Regions from separate parts of the Ectothiorhodospira sp. 9100 genome, predicted to be linked through region 2. Evidence: predicted binding sites of a transcription regulator. Region 2 holds the regulator's gene; each other region holds the start of a gene.

Region 1 (3,205 bases), on a different contig from region 2:
TGCAGGCCTCGGTGAACACCGTGTGGATCTGCCGGTTGGCGCCCATGATGGCGTCGGTGGCGCACACCTTGTAACAGCGGGTGCAGCCGTTGCACTGATCCTCTTTGATCCGGGCAAAGACCGGCGCCTCCTCCTCCATGCCCGACAGATCCACGCTCACCGAGAGCTTGTCCGCCAGTTGCTGGGCCAGGGCCTTGCCGCCTGGTGGGCAGAGGGTCACGGGGGCCTCATGGGCGGCCAGGGCCTGGGCCGCGCTGGGGCAGCCGGGCAGGCCGCACTGGCCGCAGTTGGTGCCCGGCAGCATGGCCTCGATCTCGTCCACCAGGGGGTCTTTCTCCACCTTCAGGTACTTGGCGGCCATACCCAGGGCATAACCCAGGAGCAGACCCATGGCGGTCAGGACAACGATGGCTGCGTACATGGTTTGATCTCCTGTTCGGGGCGCGTCAGGCGAAGTCCAGACCGGCGAAACCCATGAAGCCCAGGGACAACAGTCCGGCCACGATGAAGGCAATGGGAGCGCCCGCGAAGGCCGCCGGCACGTTGTTCACGGCCAGGCGCTCGCGCAGGCCGGCGAAGATGACCATCACCAGAGTGAACCCCAGGGCGGCACCGAACCCGAAGGTCACGCTTTGCAGAAAGCCATGACCTTCCTGGACGTTGAGCAGGGCCACGCCCAGCACGGCGCAGTTGGTGGTGATCAGCGGCAGAAAGATCCCCAGCACCCGGTGCAGGGAGGCACTGGTCTTGCGAATGACCAGCTCCGTGAACTGCACCACGGCGGCAATCACCAGGATGAAGGAGAGGATGCGCAGGAAGCCCAGGTCCAGAGGTGCGAGCACGAAGTACTCCAGCAGCCAGCCGGCCACCGAGGCCAGGGTGAGTACGAAGGTGGTGGCCAGGCCCATGCTCAGGGCCGTGTCCAGCTTGTTGGACACCCCCATGAAGGGGCACAGCCCCAGGAACTGCACCAGCACCACGTTGTTCACCAGGGCTGTGCCCAACAGTAGCAACAGAAACTCCGTCACGGTGTTCACCTCGCTTGGATTGAGGGAGTTTCTGCATCTTGCGTGCCAAGGGGTGATGCACCCTTTAGACGCACCATTCATGGGGATTTGCCGTGGGTTTGCACCGACATGGTGCGATTCGGGCTGTGAGGATCGCGACAGCCAGGGCGACCGGTCCGCAGGGATGTGAGGTAACCGACAATCCCTCCATCACCCGCCCGTAGGGGCCGTTCGCGAACGGCCCGCGCGGTGCGTCCGGTGTGGGTGGCCTGTCGGGTGGGTGTCCACCACCCGCCGGTAGGGGCCGTTCGCGAACGGCCCGCGCGGTGTCTCCGGTGTGGGTGGCCTGGCTCTTGCATTAACGATAGGCAAACCGCGGCATCACCAAGAGACCTCGTCATGACCCGACCCCATCATCCCTTCCAATCGGCCAACGATCACACCATTCGCGTCGGCGAGGGCGCGTTGCCGGCCCGGCTGTTCTTCGAGGCGGTGGAACAATCCTCCATGGCCATCTCCATCACTGATGCCAAGGCGAACATCCTCTATGCCAACCCCGCCTTCACCCGCGTGACCGGGTACGAGGCATCGGAGGTCATGGGCGAGAACGAATCCCTCCTCTCGGATCGCCGCACGCCCAGCCTGGTCTACGAGACCCTCTGGGGACGCCTGCGCCAACTCAAGCCCTGGACCGGGGTGCTGGTGAATCGCCGCAAGGATGGCAGCCGCTACCTGGCCGAACTGAGCATTGCCCCGGTCCTGGATGCCCAGGAGCACCTTACCCATTACCTGGGCATGCACCGGGATGTGACGGAGATGCATCAACTGGAAGAACAGGTGCGCAATCAAAAGGCCCTGATCGAGTCCGTGGTGGATGCCGAGCCGGTGGTGATTGCCCTGCTGGACGAGGTGGGCAAGGTGGTGCTGGACAACCAGGAGTACAAGAAGCTGGAGGGGGACATGCGCGGCCAGGAGCCCGCCGAGGCCTTCCTCTCTGCCCTCTCCGAAAGCATGGGAGAGGACTTTGAGAAGGCCCGCATCAGCGGCCAGGGTTTTGTGGATCACGAGGTGCAGTTCGATCCGGGCGCGGGTCACGCACCCCGCTGGTTCTCCTGCTCCGGCACCTGGATCCGTGAGCGCGACAGCAGCGCCGATGCCTTCTTCGAGCCCCGCAAGGTGGAATACCTCATGCTGGTGGCCAAGGAGGTCACCGAGCTCAAGCGCCAGCAGGAGGAGATGCGCATGAACGCCCTGCGGGCCCTGACCGCCGAGAGCGAGCTGGTGGAGAGCATGCGCGAGACCCTGACCGGCGCCATCTACCAGATGCAGGGGCCGGTGAACATGATCGCCGCCGCCACCCAGTTGCTGGAACGTCGCCAGGGGGAGGGCGCGACCGATCCCCTGCTGACCGTCTTGCAGGACGCCCTGGCCTCGGGTCGCCAGGCCTTGCAGACCCTGGAGAACTGCATCCCGGATGAACGGGACGAGGCCATCGCCCCGGTCAACCTCAACGGCCTGCTGCGTGAAGTCCTTGGCCTGTCCACCCGGCGCCTGCTGACCTCCGGCGTGGTGGTGGACTGGGACCCGGCGCCGGTGCTGCCCAATGTGCTGGGCCGGGAAGGTCGGCTGCGGGGGATGTTCAAGCAGCTGGTGGACAACGCACTGGATGCCCTGGATGACAGCGGCAGTGGCCAACGTGAGATCCGCATCGCCACCCGGGCTCTGGAGGATGGGGTCCAGGTGGTCATCCAGGACTCGGGGCCGGGCATCCCCGAGTCCATGCGGTTGCGGGTGTTCGAACCCTTCTTCAGCACCAAGGGCCGCAGTGGCGGCGGGGCAGGGATGGGCCTGCCCATGGTGCAGGAGGTGGTGAACCAGCACGCTGGTCTGGTGGAAGTGGACCCCTCCTGGCAGCAAGGCTGCCGCATCCGCCTGGAGTTCCCCAATGCCTCACAGCGCAAACTCTGAATTGGACTCAGGAAGACCCATGGTGATTTCTCCCTCGGCAGTTGGTACGACGGGGCGCTTGCGCGCCCATGTGATCGAAATGCATCTGGACACGCTGTATCAGGTGAGTCAGGTGCTCAGTTGTTCCTCCGGATTGCAGGAGATTCTCTCCGGCGTGCTCCATGTGCTGCATGAATCTTCGGACATGCGCTGCGGCATGGTCTCGCTGCTGGATCCGGGCAGCGGCGAAC
Region 2 (3,205 bases):
TGATCGTGGGCCTGGTGCCCTGCGACGAAGGGCAGATCCGCCTGGATGGCCGGGACATCACCCAGTTACCCATGCACGCTCGGGCCCGCATGGGCGTGGGCTATCTGCCCCAGGAACCTTCGGTGTTCCGCAAGCTTTCCGTGGCCGACAACATCATGGCCGTACTGGAGGTGCGCCGCGACCTCGACAAGGTCCAGCGCCAGGAAAAAATGGAATCCCTGCTTGAGGAGTTTCAGATCCAGCACATCCGTGACAATGCCGGCGTCAGTCTCTCCGGCGGTGAGCGGCGGCGCGTGGAGATCGCCCGGGCCCTGGCCACTGAACCGGCCTTCATCCTCCTGGACGAGCCTTTCGCTGGCGTCGACCCCATCTCCGTGATCGAGATCCAGCGGATCATCACCCATCTCACGTCACGGAACATCGGCGTGCTGATCACCGACCATAACGTGCGCGAGACCCTGGGCATCTGCAACCGGGCCTATATTCTCAGCGGCGGGCATATCATCAGCCAGGGTGCGCCGGAGGATGTATTGGCCGACCCGCAGGTGCGCCGCGTTTACCTGGGGGAGAACTTCCGCCTGTGAAACCCCATGCACTCACCGCAGGCAGGGTTTTCCGGGCACGGGTCCAATTTTTGCCGGCACACCGTATAATCTCCCGTGACAGCAATATTAACGTCGGGGGCCTGCCCCCGCCTCCATCATCAGGCATCACAGACTCGGGCTCCGGCCCGATGGCGCGCATCGTGCTATGTTGAAACCTTCCGTCCAGCTCCGGCTGGGTCAAAACCTGACCATGACCCCCCAGTTGCAGCAGGCCATCCGCCTGCTGCAACTGTCGACCCTGGAGTTGCAGGCACAGATCCAGGAAACCCTGGAAACCAACCCCATGCTCGAGGCCATGGAAGGTACGGAGGCGGATCAGGACACCGCCTCCGAGGAAACGCGCGAGCAGGACCCGGCCGACACCCGCGAGACTTCAGAGGCGGCCGAGGCCGCCGCCGAGACAGAAGGCAACGCCGAAGGCAGTCAGGAGCAGATCCCCGATGAACTGCCGGTGGACAGCAACTGGGACGACATCTACGATGTGCCCCCTTCAAGCGCCGGGCAGTCGGATCACGACGGGCGCGACGTGTTCGAAAACCAGACCGGGCCCTCGGAAAGCCTGCATGAACATCTCATGTGGCAGGTGCATCTGTCGTCCATGAGTGAGCGTGACCGGGCCATCGCCTTGACCATCATTGACTCCATCAACGAAGACGGCTACCTGGCCGAACCCATCGAGCAGATCCATGCCACCCTGGCCGAAGACCGGGAAATGGATCTGGAACTGGATGAGGTGGAGGCCGTACTGAACATGGTTCAGCACCTGGACCCGGTGGGCGTGGGCGCGCGGGATCTGGCCGAGTGCCTGAGCCTGCAACTGGCACAGTTTCCGGATGAGACGCCCTGGCTGGCCCAGGCCCGAATCCTGGCCCGTGAACACCTGGATGCCCTGGGTGCCCGCGATTATAAGGGCGTGCAGCGGCGCCTGGGGCTGGATGATGGCGAACTGCAGCAAGTGATCGCCCTGATTCAGACACTGAACCCGCGCCCGGGCGGGCTCATCAGCAGCAGTTCGCCCGAATACATCATCCCCGATGTCTTCGTACGCAAGCGAGAGGGCCGCTGGCAGGTGGAGCTCAACCCGGAAATTGCGCCGCGGTTGCGGGTGAACCCCCTCTATGCCAGCTTTGTGCGCCGCGCCGATTCCAGTCAGGACAACACCTACATGCGCAACAGCCTCCAGGAGGCCCGCTGGTTCATCAAGAGCCTGCAAAGCCGCAACGAGACCCTGCTGCGGGTGGGCACCGCCATCGTCGAGCACCAGCGCGCCTTTCTGGAATATGGCGACGAGGCCATGAAACCCCTGGTGCTACGCGATATCGCCGAACAACTGGAGATGCATGAGTCCACCATCTCCCGGGTGACCACCCAGAAATTCATGCATACCCCCCGGGGCATCTACGAATTCAAGTATTTCTTTTCCAGCCATGTGGGCACGGCAGACGGCGGCGAGTGTTCAGCCACCGCGATCCGCGCCATGATCCGCAAGCTGGTTGCCGAAGAGCCTCAGGGCAAGCCCATGAGTGACAGCAAGATTGCCCAGGTCCTGGTGGATCGTGGCATTCATGTGGCACGACGCACCGTGGCCAAGTACCGTGAGGCCATGGCCATTCCGCCATCCAACGAACGCAAGCGGCTCGTCTGACATCAACCGCGAAGCCGTCTTGATCATCACCCATCCCTAAGGAGTCATCTTATGCAGATCAACCTCACCGGTCATCACGTCGACCTGACCGACGCCCTGCGCAACTACGTTAACGAGAAGTTCGAGCGCCTGGAGCGGCATTTTGACAACGTCATCGACGTGCACGTCATCCTGACCGTGGAGAAGCTGCAGCAAAAGGCCGAAGCCAACCTGTTGCTCAGCGGTAACAGCATCCATGCCGAGGCCACCCACACGGACATGTACGCCGCCATTGACGCCCTGGTGGACAAACTGGATCGCCAGGTGGTGAAGCATAAGGAAAAGCTCAAGGACCACCACCGGGCGGAAGGCTCCCACCGCAACCATATCGAGTGAATGATTCATGAACATCGGTGATCTTCTCGCCCCCGAGCGGGTGCACTGCCAGACGGACGTGAGCAGTAAGAAACGTGCGCTGGAGATGCTGGGCGAGATGCTCTCCAATCATCTGCCCAAACTCACCCAGGGCGAAATCTTTGACAGCCTGCTGGCACGGGAGCGCCTGGGCAGCACAGGATTGGGGCATGGCGTGGCCATCCCCCATGGTCGTCTGGCCGGCGCCAGCGAGGCCTGTGCCGCCCTGCTCAAGCTGGAGAAGGGCGTGGACTACGACGCCCCCGACAGCGAACCGGTGGACATCCTCTTCGCGCTGGTGGTGCCGGCGGACTGTACCGACGAGCACCTGCAGATCCTCGCGCTGCTGGCGCGGATGTTCTCCGACCCGGAGACCCTGGCCCGGTTGCGCAGCGCCTCCGGCACAGCGGATCTGCTGACCCTGGTGCGTGACTGGGACACCGAAGACACCGGATGAGCCCATGACTGACTCGCTCACCGTCAGCAACATCATGGAAGTCATGGAGGAGCGCCTGGGCCTCACCTGGGTTGCCGGCACCCTGGGGAGCGAACGGAGCATTTC
Region 3 (3,205 bases), on a different contig from region 2:
TCTGCGCCGATGGGGTCGGTGCCGCCGGAATCAAAGATCGGATTCACATCCAGGATCGATCCCTGGCGCATGCCAAGCACCAGTATCGAATCCGTTCCGTCACCACTCGGTCCGCAACGCAGGGCATCGCCATCCACGTGATAAATCACTTCGCTGCCGGGACCGCTCACATCGCAGACGGCGGCATCGCGGTCGCGGATCACGCTGATGCCGTCGGGTGTAGTGGTTTTGGCAATGACGTCCGCCCCACGCATGTCCCTCATCATGAAGTTGATGGCAAAGCCGATGTTGTCCTGAAGTTCACTGAAACGCTGGGTTTCGCGGTAAGCGGCCTGGTTGCCCAGAAAGACGTTGATCACACCGGCGGTGAGAATCAGCCCAATGACGAGGGCGACCATGAGTTCCACCAGGGAGAGGCCCTTTTGTTGTCTCGGGTGTTTCATCAGGAACTCCCGCTGGTGATGTCCACGGGCAGACGCACGCGGTAGTCGAATCGGGACTCGTCGTTCTGCTCGTCGAACCGCCCTTCGGCCCAGCGCACACTGATCACGCACACGTTGTCGCTGAGGTCGCATGTGATGTCCGCATCATTCATCCCGGGCAGCGACACCGGGTGGTTGCCATCCGCGTCGGGGCCTGCCTGGTGCATCCAGTCGTCTCGCCAGTCATCCCTGACCGACTCCACGTCCGACTCGGTGAGTTCCCCACCCTTCTCGGACAGTTCGATCCACAACCGCTCCCCCGCATCAGTGGCAATCACGCTGGCCACAGTGCGCTGATAGGCGGAGTGGGAGCTCTGCATCCCCAGCAACTGCAGCCCCGCCAAGCCCAGCAGGCCCACGGAAAGCACCAGCAAGGCCACCAGGGACTCGACGAGGGAGAAACCCGTCTGGGGTGAGTGGGTTATCGAAGGCATAGGCGTCATGGTGTTGTCATCTCTCCCACACTATGACCGATGATACGCCTCGGCATGACAAGTGACCCGCTGGGTGGTGGGTTTTGGGGGATGGATCACAGGCCGACTGAAGAGAGGTCATTCCGCCCTGGGAAAGCCCCCCTCTCCCGCAAGCGGGAGAGGGGCTGGGGGTGAGGGCCAGCCGATACCCCTTTGCAATGGCACAGGTTACGGATACTCCCACCCACGTGACACCACCCAACCCATGCCGACCCTTTCACTCACCCAGTGCCATCCGGGCGTGACATCGCCCCGAACCTCCGCTTATCCCCGGAAAAGAACCACTCAAGTGTTGGCCCGGGATCTGCAACATCTTTTCCGCGTAAGGCCGAAGTAGCTGGCCTTGGACCGATGGAATGACTTTTTACAGACGAGGTGTTTCGTGATGCAGAGACAACAAGGTTTTACTTTGATCGAACTGATGATCGTGGTGGCGATTATTGGGATTTTGGCGGCTATTGCTTTGCCTGCCTACAATGATTACACGGCTCGGGCGCAAGCGGCAGAAGCACTATCAATCACCGCACCGCTGCGTGTTGAAATTGCAGAAGCTACTGCAATGGGCGATGACGTCGACACGGGCGATGCGTCACTGGCTGGCCAGTATGTCGGTTCCGTCACTGTAGACGACACAACCAATATTTCCGTTGCATTTAATGCGGGGGCTTTGAACGGTCAAACCCTCACGTTGACACGCTCAGGCAATAGCTGGCTTTGCAAAGGGCTTACTGATGAAGGGCATCTGCCCCGTGGCTGCCGGTCAGACTAAACATAGGTAAACGCTTCTTCACATACCGCTCACTAAAGAGATACGAGGAGGGGGGGGGCGCCCCCCCCCCTAATACCCAACCCCAATAAATGGGATCAATATTTTTCTTCATCTCTAAAGACGCAACTCCATCGACCATTAATCACGGCAATCAACCTACTCACCCACCCTCGAAGTAGCTAGAGAAATAAAAATTGCCAACAGCAAAAATAGAAAAACTCCATTTTCGGGGGGCGAGTAATACTGCTGCATTCATCGTCGGCTTAACTGCATACATCCTCCTGATATACCTATATCACCTCGCCCTTCCCGGCTACTTCCTATTTGACGACGCACCCAACCTTGACAACTTACCACTCATTGATGACTTTAGGACTGCGTTCGCGTTTATCTCTTCTGGAGACGCCGGACCGTTGGGTCGCCCCCTTTCGTTAGCTACCTTTGTACCTCAAGCAGCGCATTGGCCCGAAAATCCTTCTGCATTCCTAGCTATTAATATATTAATTCATGGGATAGTAACATTATTGGTGTTCTCATTGGCGTTGGGACTCGCCAAACTTCGCCACACTAACAATTCCATTCTCCCATTATGGATCGGATTAGGTGTCTCAATACTCTGGTCCTACAGCCCCTTCCTCGCCACAACCCATCTGATGCCAATCCAGCGCATGACGAGTCTTGCCGGATTATTCATATTTATGGGGCTAAATGCATTTGTGTGGGCCCATTTAATCGATCCATGGAAAACTCGCTGGAGAGCCATACTTCTATTTGGTGGCCTCAGCTTTTGTACCGGACTTGCTGTTTTCTCCAAAGAAAATGGTGCTTTGCTTCCTCTATTAACACTCATAGTTTGGTTCTTTTGGCTCCCAGAAAACGTTCGATCTTACAGCATTATTGAAAAGTGGGTACTTGGTGCCCTCATGTTCGTGCCCAGCCTACTTGTGGTACTTTATTTATTGTATCGCCTGCCAGCTAATTGGAACGAATATTCCGCGAGCCTCCATTTCACCCCGGCTGAGCGCCTATTGACGCAACCCACTATTCTTTTGGAATATTTACGCAACCTCCTCCTACCAAACTTAAGCTCAATTACGCCCTTCACTGATAGGCTCCCTCCTTCTCAAGGATGGCTAAACCCACCTATCACAGCCATCTCAATCATATTTTGGTTTTTGGCATTTGCAGGAGCCTTTTGGCTACGCAGAGCCACACCTGTGCTATTTTTTGGACTCATATTCTTCTTCATCGGCCACCTGCTTGAGTCTACGTGGATAAGCCTTGAACTTTTCTTTGCTCACCGAAACTATGTCCCTGCTTTTGGGGTGTATTTTGCAGTTATATACTTACTTATAGAGATTGGCCGAACATACCCGAGACTGATCAGCGTAGGTGCTGGTCTCTACATCGCTTTATTTGCAATAATTCTATCTCAGGTAAGCACGTCATGGAACGACAAAAGGGTGATTGGTGAATTCTGG

Evidence for each region. Region 2 encodes sigma-54, which starts transcription at its own class of promoters, with help from an activator protein. Its sites were predicted from a motif close to TGGCANGNTNCNTGCTT; they were not measured.
Region 1: nifL (nitrogen fixation negative regulator NifL) is a predicted target of sigma-54. The motif match lies at 1,350-1,366, and genes of this name have one in related genera.
Region 3: LPW29_RS12565 (pilin) is a predicted target of sigma-54. The motif match lies at 1,249-1,265, and genes of this name have one in related genera.

The regions. Positions count from the first base shown of each region.
Region 1 is NZ_JAJNAN010000004.1:108,818-112,022, reverse strand. Features, by position in the region: gene LPW29_RS02700 (RnfABCDGE type electron transport complex subunit B) at 1-421, opposite strand, end outside; gene rsxA (electron transport complex subunit RsxA) at 447-1,028, opposite strand; gene nifL (nitrogen fixation negative regulator NifL) at 1,407-2,975, shown strand; gene nifA (nif-specific transcriptional activator NifA) at 2,995-3,205, shown strand, end outside.
Region 2 is NZ_JAJNAN010000005.1:73,823-77,027, forward strand. Features, by position in the region: gene lptB (LPS export ABC transporter ATP-binding protein) at 1-584, shown strand, start outside; gene LPW29_RS03135 (RNA polymerase factor sigma-54) at 751-2,250, shown strand; gene hpf (ribosome hibernation-promoting factor, HPF/YfiA family) at 2,302-2,625, shown strand; gene LPW29_RS03145 (PTS sugar transporter subunit IIA) at 2,633-3,100, shown strand; gene hprK (HPr(Ser) kinase/phosphatase) at 3,105-3,205, shown strand, end outside.
Region 3 is NZ_JAJNAN010000048.1:4,998-8,202, forward strand. Features, by position in the region: gene LPW29_RS12555 (PilW family protein) at 1-443, opposite strand, end outside; gene pilV (type IV pilus modification protein PilV) at 443-916, opposite strand; gene LPW29_RS12565 (pilin) at 1,341-1,724, shown strand; gene LPW29_RS12570 (tetratricopeptide repeat protein) at 1,919-3,205, shown strand, end outside.